3 regions of the Shewanella spartinae genome follow, and region 2 is predicted to be linked to each of the others. Evidence: predicted binding sites of a transcription regulator. Region 2 holds the regulator's gene; each other region holds the start of a gene.

Region 1 (3,112 bases), 2.2 Mb from region 2:
CCGTGGCGCGTAAGCAGATCATTCGTGCCCTGGAATCTTTGAGCCTGCAGATAGATACCGCCAAAGATGGCCGCGAGGCCTTAGATAAGCTGGTGAGCGTCGCCGCCGAGATGGATAACGTGGCCCATGAGATCCCGCTGATCATTTCCGATATCGAGATGCCTGAGATGGATGGTTATACCCTGACGGCAGAGATCCGCGACAATCCTAAATTGAAAGATATTAAGGTAGTGTTGCATACCTCGCTCAGTGGCGTATTTAACCAGGCCATGGTGGAGAAGGTGGGCGCTAATGACTTTATCGCGAAATTTAATCCTGATGAATTAGCGGCGGCGGTGAATAAGCATCTTAGTTTGTAATTTGTACTAAGTTGGGCCTGAGCCTAAATTTGGTAAGTTTAGGCTTGTATCAGTGAGTTAGCTAATGTATAACGCTGACCTCTGTAACGCTTGCTATAGTGTATGTTGTAGCCTGTTTTCTTTTTTGATATTGGGATATCAAGGTGCCGAATAAATCACTTGCCGAAGCCGAGTACAACCAATTTAAATTATTTCTGGAACAACACAGCGGTATTGTGTTGGGCGACAATAAGCAATATTTGGTTCGTAGTCGACTCGCGCCTCTGATGGGGAAATATAACCTTCCCTCATTATCTGAAGTGGTTAAACATTCGATGAAGCCCACCGAGCGGCAACTTCGTGCCGAGGTGATCGACGCCATGACCACCAACGAAACCTTGTGGTTTCGCGATCGCTATCCCTTCGAGTTGTTAGGCAATAACCTGTTACCCGAATATGCCCGCCTAGGACGGCCGCTGAAGATCTGGTCGGCCGCCTGTTCGTCGGGGCAGGAACCCTATTCGCTAGCCATGACCATCTTGGAATATCAGCAGCGCAAGCCTGGCGCCTTGCCCGGCAGTGCGACGATTCTGGCAACGGATCTCTCCCCCTCAATGTTAGAGCGCTGTAAGGCGGCCGAATATGACAACCTCGCCTTGGGGCGAGGTCTGTCCGAGGAGCGTAAACGTCAGTTTTTTGAACCCACGGGGACTGGCTCCATGGTGGTGAAGGCCAACGTCAAGCGTTTGGTGAATTTCAGGGCGCACAATCTGCTCGAGAGTTACACCTTGCTCGGCAAGTTTGACATCATCTTTTGCCGCAACGTGCTGATCTATTTTGCCCCAGAGGCAAAGGCCAAGATATTGCGGCAATTTGCTGCCGCCCTCAATCCCAAGGGGATACTGTTTCTGGGGGCCTCGGAGTCGATTGCCGGCCTGACCGACGAGTTTGATATGGTGAGGTGTAACCCTGGAATCTATTACCAGAAGCGGACCTAAGGTCGCAAACCTAGCCCTTCAAGGGGCTAACCCTCTGAGTTCGCAATCAAGTTTCAAATGCCAGCAATCGCTGGCATTTTTTATGCTTGCCATTTCTATATCTGCTTTGCCTGAGCAAGTTACCTAGAACTGATTTTATTGGCACAAGTATTGCTTTGTTTACGGTATTCGTGTGTGGAGGCAATTTTATGGCGATTAGTTTCGATAAGGCATTGGGGATACATCAGTATACCTTGGGGATACGTTCGGCGCGTGCCGAGGTGATCTCGTCAAATATCGCCAATGCCGATACGCCCCATTACAAGGCGAAAGACCTGGATTTTGATAAGGCGCTGCAGGCGGCGCGCACGGCCCAAAGCGGGCTTGCGATGAGCCGTAGCAACGAGAAGCACTTCGATTTGGCGGCGCTTTCCCAGCAACACATTAGCTATCGGGTGCCCAATCAGCCCGATACAGGTGATGGCAATACTGTGGATATTCAGCAGGAGCAGTCAGAGTTTATGCAGAATGCGCTCGAGTATCAGATGTCGTTAGGTTTTCTTGACGGTAAGTTTTCCGGCCTGAAAAAAGCCCTTAAAGGAACGTAATCATGAGCCTTTTTAATATCTTCAATGTGGCAGGCTCTGGCATGTCGGCCCAGTCGGTCAGGCTAAATACCACTGCCAGTAACATCGCTAATGCCGATTCAGTCTCCAGCAGTGTGGATAAGACCTATCGCGCCCGTCACCCGGTTTTCGAGGCCGAGCTAGCCAAGGCCAGTCATCAGCAGAATACCAGTCAGGCGGTCAAGGTGGCCGGTATTGTCGAGAGCGATAAGCCGTTACAGAAAGAGTATTCACCCGATCATCCGTTAGCGGATGCCGATGGGTTTATTTATAAGCCAAATGTCAATGTGATGGAGGAGATGGCCAACATGATCTCGGCCTCTCGTTCCTACCAGATGAACGTACAGGTTGCCGACGCGGCAAAATCTATGCTTCAGCAAACCTTGCGCATTGGCAATTCCTAGGGGGTAAGTCGTGAGCCTAGTTAATCCGTTAAATACTCAGGTTGCGCAAACCAGTTCGACCCAGAGCGCCAAGTCGGTGACGCCTCAGGCGTCGAGCAGTCAGGCAACCACACAGACTACGGGAAATCCGTTTCTCGACAGCATGCGTCTGCAAGAGGAGTCCTCGATCCCTGAGGCCAAGAGTCAGGAGCTGACCCAGGAGGATTTCTTCTCTCTGCTCAGTCAGCAGCTGTCGATGCAGGATCCTTTTAAGCCGGTGGACAACGATCAGATGATCGCCCAGATGGCGTCTTTCTCCACCGTAGATGGCATCACCAAGCTTAACGAGGAGATAGTTAACCTCAACACCGTGATGACCTCGAGCCAGGCGCTGCAGGCGTCAGGTCTGGTGGGGCAGAAGGTGTTGATCCCATCGGATACCGGTCATATTTCGGCTGAAGATCCCGTGCTTAAAGGGGTGATCAGTACCCCAGAGCCTATCGAGTCGATAACCGTGCGTATCGAAGACGAGAAGGGGCAGCTGGTGAAGACCTTCACCGTCGATGGTAGCGATGGCGGCAATATAGATGTCTCCTGGGATGGACTGGATAAGGATGGGGAACCCGTTGCCAGTGGTAACTATTCCATTAAGGCATCGGGCAAGGTAGATGGTAAGAGTGAAGATTTAGCCGTATCGACCTACGCTCACGTGACGAGTGTTTCGCTGGGAACGGCAAGTACCGGCGCAATTCTCAACTTGAGAGGCATAGGCGGTATCAAACTCGGTG
Region 2 (3,112 bases):
CCAAGAGCTATAAGAGTCGTGCCGTTGTCCAAGACGTGAGCCTCACGGTAAAGACCGGGCAGATCGTCGGCCTGCTGGGGCCAAACGGCGCCGGCAAGACCACCACCTTTTACATGGTCGTCGGCCTGGTACAGAGCGACAAGGGCCGCATCTTCATCGACGATGACGACCTGACGCTAGACCCCATGCACCTGCGCGCCCGCAAAGGCATAGGCTACCTGCCCCAGGAAGCCAGTATCTTCCGTAAGCTCTCGGTGCGGGACAACATCATGGCCGTGCTCCAGACCCGCAGCGATCTTAATAACGATGGCCGCGAAGAGGAGCTGGAACACCTGCTGGAAGAGTTTCACATCACCCATATCCGTGACAGCCACGGCATGGCGCTCTCGGGCGGTGAACGTCGCCGGGTGGAGATCGCCAGGGCGCTTGCCGCCAACCCTAAGTTTATTCTTCTCGACGAGCCGTTCGCCGGGGTCGATCCCATCTCGGTTATCGACATCAAGAAGATCATCGAGCAGCTCAAGAATCGCGGCCTGGGGGTGTTGATCACCGACCATAACGTGCGCGAAACATTAGACGTCTGTGAGAAAGCCTATATCGTCAGCCATGGTAATCTAATCGCCGAGGGCACACCCGCCGAAATCTTAGACAACCAGCAAGTACGAGCAGTGTACTTAGGTGAACAATTCAAGCTATAGTTAATCTTATAATGGGGCCACAGAGGAAAAACCACGCGTTAATTGTGGCCTTAGGCACTATCCGATATATTTGTCCGGCACATATAGCCAGAGCTTTCTCATTTTATAATTAGAAACAAGGGAATAGCAGTACGATGAAAGCGTCACTTCAGCTCAAAATGGGTCAGCATCTCACCATGACGCCCCAGCTACAACAGGCCATACGTCTGTTGCAGTTGTCGTCATTAGAGTTGCAGCAGGAGATCCAGCAAGCATTAGAATCCAACCCGCTACTGGAGTTGGATGAAGAGCAGGAGAGCGCCAGCATCGAGCTGCAAGACGATAGCGTCGGCGACAGCTTCGACAACAAGTACGACGACAAGATAGAGCTGGATTCGAGCCAGGATAACTCAGGGGTCGAGACCTCAGACGCCCTGACTCAAGACTCAATGCCAGACGAGCTGCCGGTGGATACCACCTGGGATGAGGTCTACACTGCCTCGCCAAACTCAAGCTCGGGCGCCATGCGCGACGACGACATGCCTTTTCAGGGCGAGACCAGCGAAGGTCTTTACGAACACCTGGAATGGCAGAAGAACCTGACCCCTTTTTCCGATAACGATCTGGCCATCGCCACCGCCATCATCGACGCCATCGACGAACGCGGTTACCTCACCCAGACCTGTGAAGATATTCTCGAGGCCATGGGCGACCCTGAGATCGAACTCGACGAGGTAGAGGCGGTGCTCAAACGGGTACAACACTTCGACCCTATTGGTGTGGCCGCCCGTGATCTCAGCGAATGTCTGACCATTCAGCTGGCCCAATACAGCGACGATACCCCACACATCGCTAACGCCCGTATGCTGATCAAGGAGCACCTGGATCTCATCGCCGGACGCGACTTCCGTCTGCTGATGCGCAAGACCAAGCTCAAGGAAGATGAGCTGAGGGATGCCATCGCCCTGATACAGACCCTGAATCCCCGTCCCGGCCTCGCCATCACCGCCAGCCGCGACGAGTACGTGATCCCGGATGTGACCGTCACCAAGAAGAAGGGACGCTGGGTGGTCGAGCTTAACCCAGACAGCATGCCCAAGATCAACGTCAATCAGCAGTATGCCGCCATGGCCCGCAGCACTAAGAGTCAGGCGGATGGCCAGTTTATTCGCGGCCACCTGCAGGAAGCCAAATGGTTCCTCAAGAGCCTGGAGAGTCGCAACGAGACCCTGCTCAAGGTGACCAACTGTATCGTCGACTTCCAGCAAGGCTTCTTCGAATTTGGCGAAGAGGCAATGAAGCCCATGGTACTGAACGACATCGCCGAGGCGGTGGAGATGCATGAATCCACCATCTCGCGTGTGACCACGCAAAAATATATGCATACCCCGAGAGGGATCTTCGAGCTTAAATACTTCTTCTCCAGTCACGTCGGTACCGACGATGGCGGAGAGTGCTCTTCTACAGCAATACGTGCCTTCATCAAGAAGCTGGTTGCTGCGGAAAACCAGAAAAAGCCATTGAGCGACAGCAAGATGGCTCAACTCTTGGCCGAACAGGGGATTAAGGTGGCTAGACGCACCATTGCCAAGTATCGCGAGGCAATGCTTATACCGCCCTCGAATCAGCGCAAGAGCTTATAAAACAAACCTGGAAACTGGAGGACTATCTTTATGCAAATAAACCTGACTGGGCACCATATCGAGATCACCCAATCTCTACGAAGCTACATCGAAGAGAAATTCACAAAGCTTGAACGTCATTTCGATCAGATCAATAATGTGCACGTTGTATTAAATGTCGAAAAGTTGCAACAGAAGGTTGAGGCAAAGTTACATCTCCGTGGCGGAGAAGTGTTCGCAACATCCGAACATGCGGACATGTATGCCGCGATAGACTCCCTGATTGACAAACTCGATCGTCAGGTCATTAAACACAAAGAGAAGCTTACTAAACATTAACGATGGAACTGAGTACCATCCTGCGGCCGGAGTGCACCACCTGCGCCACTCCGGGCAGTAAGAAAAAGGTACTGGAGCTTATCAGCGACTTAGCCGCTGTCCAGTACCCCACCCTCTCCTCTCAAGAAATATTTGAAAGCCTTCTGGCTCGAGAGAAAATGGGCAGCACAGGTATAGGCAATGGTATCGCGATTCCTCACGGACGGCTGACTAACATAGATCAACCCGTGGCCGTACTGGTGAAATGTGCTGAACCAATCGCATTCGATGCCATTGACAATCAGCCCGTCGATATCCTTTTTGCGTTATTGGTGCCCGCAGATCAATGCGAGCAACATCTTAGCACCCTGGCCGCTATGGCCGAGAAGCTCAATGATAAGGCGATCATGAAGCAGCTAAGAAAGACCCAAGATGAATCCGAACTCTATCAGGTGATCACCCAATGAAATTGGTTTTGGTATCCGGACGCTCAGG
Region 3 (3,112 bases), 690 kb from region 2:
GTGGTTGCTTGTCTGATTGCATCTCGCTGAGTGGTTTACCCACCACAGGGGCGCCCGGACGTATCTTCTGTAATCCCTCGACAATCAGCTGATCGCCAGCCTTCAAGCCGCTGGTGATGCGCCACTGATGATCGATCACCTCGGCAGTCGTCACGACTCTTGGCTCGACCTTGCTCTCGGCACCTATCACCATGGCAACGGCCTGACCCTTGGTATTACGGGTAACAGCCTTCTGCGGCACCAGAATCGCCTTAGGATCTGTACCCGCGTTCAATACGGCGCGCACATACATGCCAGGTAGCAAGACACCATCCGGGTTAGGGAATTCGGCCCTTAGGGTTACTGAACCCGTGTTCTCATCGACACTCACCTCGGCGAATCTGAGCGAGCCCATGTGCTCGTATGCCGTGCCATCTTCCAGGATCAGACGCACATCGGCATTGTCTGCCGCCTGCAGCTGTCCCTGCTTAAGCTTGGCCTTGAGGCGTAGCAGCTGAGCGCTAGATTGGGCGATATCGACGTTGATAGGATCCAGCTGTTGAATCGTCGCCAGTGCGGCGCTCTGATTCGCTGTCACCAGGGCACCGGCAGTCACGGAAGACTTACCGATACGGCCTGAGATAGGCGCCTTCACCTGAGTGTATTCCAGGTTGATCTTAGCCGTGTTAATCGCCGCCTTGGCCACGGTCACGTTAGCCAACGCCTCTTTGTAGAGGGCATCTGCCTCGTCGAAATCTTGTTGGCTAATGGCATCAGTCTTGATCAAGGCTTTATATCTGGCCGCCTTGGCCTTGGCAGACACCAGGCTGGCATTGGCACGGGCCAGATCGGCTTCGGCACTGACCAGCGCCGCCTTATAGGTCGACGAATCGATCTGATAGAGAGATTGGCCTTCGGTTACCTCACCACCCTCGACGAAGCCGCGTTCGGTGATGATACCCGACACCTGAGGACGCACCTCGGCCTCAAGATATGCCTTGCTGCGACCCGGTAGCTCAACCTGAATAGCCTGGGGCTGCTCGACAACCTGAACCACCCCAACCTCCATGCTTCTTGGGGCTGCTGCCGAATGACCTTGGTTCTCGTCCTGGCCACAACCTGTTATCCATAACGCCACACTAACTAACGAGGCAATTTTTACTATTTGCCGCATGAGAACTCCTAATCAAAGCCGCAACAAAAAACACCCATGCACGGGTAAGGCGCTATGGGGTATCTTGAGGAAGCAAAATTAAAAAAAGATTTAGAAACTATTTATCTCACACCTAGCCAAGGTCAACAAGAAGATGTGGGCAGAGATATTGTAAGTTAATGCAAATTTTTATTTTTAATCATGTTTTCTTGTTAAAAAACAGTTAAAAATTGCGTGTTTTCACCCTGTTTTAGCGTTTTTTGTGTCTAAAATGTGATCGCTGTCATCCAGGCATGATGAAAACTAACACCATATGAAACATGGGGTTAATTCAGACCTATTCATAATTGTTCACATCTTTATTTGATCAGTTCATTTGTGCCGATAAGGCCATTCACATCTTGCGCCTATAGTCGCCTCATCAGCCAAACAACAGCTAGATGAGATGAAGATGATGAAGACCTTAACCCAGTTAAAATGCTCGATACTCCTTGGCAGCCTGTTAGCCGCAAGCGGCGTCATGGCCGAAGCGCAAGACACCCAAGTCTTAGGCGGCAATATCACAGGCAAGCTGACCTTTGCCTCAGATTATGTCTTTCGTGGTGAGTCAGAAACCATGGATGGCGACGTCCCCGTCGTGCAAGGCACGCTGGGATGGGGAAATGATCAAGGCTGGTACGGCGGTGTGTATGCCTCCAACATCAAGTTTGCCGATCCAAATCTTGAAATCGTTACTGCACCCTACATAGGTAAGGCGGGCACCTTCGGCGATTCTGGTATCACCTATGATGTCATGCTGTTCTCCTACCTCTACCCGGGCGCCTCATACTCTAACTACACAGAGTTATGGCTCAAGGTAGGTAAGCAGTTCGGCCGCACTAACCTACAACTGGAAGTGACCCCGACGGTCGATGACTGGTTCGGTGTCGATGGCTGGCAAGGCGTGAACTACGCCATCCATCCAAGCTACCAGTTCGACAATGGCATTAACCTGTCTGCCAGCGTCGGCTATCAGGATCTGGATGGTAACGGCGCCGAAGGCTGGGGCCACTGGAACCTGGGTGTCAGCAAAACCTTCGCCGGCCTGAGTTTCGATCTCAGATACCACGGCAGCACAGTGGATGAGAGCCACAAGGTGTACGGTACACAAACTAAGATTTTTGATGACCGAGTCGTTATCGGCGTCAGCAAGAGTTTTTAAGCACAGCAGTTTCCAATCTCTGCACGTCTTTGCCAGCCCTCGGGCTGGCTTTTTTGTATAGGGATATACTTATCCCCGGTGCTCAGGGATGAGCATAGAGGGGATTTATACATGGCCAAAAATGTTCCCGACATTTTTTGGCATTTCCCCCATCCATGGGGCCAGAATACTTATCCTAGGTTTTTTGACGGAGCTAGGTTATATCCGGTTATCACCCACGCCACAGGCGAGGATACGGCTGATCTCCGCCAGAGACCGGCCCGACTGCCCCTGCCATTCATTGAACACCTCCTGCACCTGGGTCAAACCACGTTTAGAAGTAAAACCGGCATCGATCAGTTTGTGAGCCTGAAAATATCCCTTGATATCTTCGGTCAGCAGAAAGGTATCTTTGCCTATGGTGCGCAGAAAATAGGGGCCGGTATTGCCACCCAGTCGGCAGCCCAGGCGTTTCAGCTCGGCCCAGAGTCCCACGGTATTATCGCTGGGCCACCGAGCGATAAACTTGGCAAAGCTGCCGTGAGCGAGCTTAAAATCATGCACCATCAGGGCATTGTCATAAATCGCCATGGTCTTCTTCAGGTGGCGGATCAACTCGGGGTCGCTGGCACGCTGCTGGATCTGCTCAGGCGATAGCATCAAGATCTTGTGGGGCTCGAAGTTGAAGAAGGCCGCCTCGTAAGCCGGCCACTTATTGTCGACGATGCGCCATACAAATCCCGATTGAAACACCTTCTTACTCAGCTCTGACAGCAACTCGGCATCCTTATACTCGGCAA

The links. The regulator sigma-54, encoded in region 2, starts transcription at its own class of promoters, with help from an activator protein. The targets are predictions, from matches to a motif close to GTTGGCACGNNNNTNGNNT.
Region 1: a site for sigma-54 is predicted at 1,474-1,492, ahead of flgB (flagellar basal body rod protein FlgB). Genes of this name have one in related genera too.
Region 3: a site for sigma-54 is predicted at 1,289-1,307, ahead of K0I31_RS00150 (TorF family putative porin). Genes of this name have one in related genera too.

The regions. Positions count from the first base shown of each region.
Region 1 covers NZ_CP080418.1:1,539,642-1,542,753, forward strand. Annotated here, with positions in the region: gene K0I31_RS06815 (chemotaxis protein CheV) at 1-359, shown strand, start outside; gene K0I31_RS06820 (CheR family methyltransferase) at 497-1,336, shown strand; gene flgB (flagellar basal body rod protein FlgB) at 1,525-1,923, shown strand; gene flgC (flagellar basal body rod protein FlgC) at 1,926-2,345, shown strand; gene flgD (flagellar hook assembly protein FlgD) at 2,356-3,112, shown strand, end outside.
Region 2 covers NZ_CP080418.1:3,959,469-3,962,580, forward strand. Annotated here, with positions in the region: gene lptB (LPS export ABC transporter ATP-binding protein) at 1-698, shown strand, start outside; gene K0I31_RS17115 (RNA polymerase factor sigma-54) at 833-2,320, shown strand; gene hpf (ribosome hibernation promoting factor) at 2,351-2,638, shown strand; gene ptsN (PTS IIA-like nitrogen regulatory protein PtsN) at 2,641-3,084, shown strand; gene rapZ (RNase adapter RapZ) at 3,081-3,112, shown strand, end outside.
Region 3 covers NZ_CP080418.1:31,267-34,378, reverse strand. Annotated here, with positions in the region: gene K0I31_RS00155 (efflux RND transporter periplasmic adaptor subunit) at 1-1,153, opposite strand, end outside; gene K0I31_RS00150 (TorF family putative porin) at 1,578-2,333, shown strand; gene K0I31_RS00145 (DNA-3-methyladenine glycosylase I) at 2,532-3,112, opposite strand, start outside.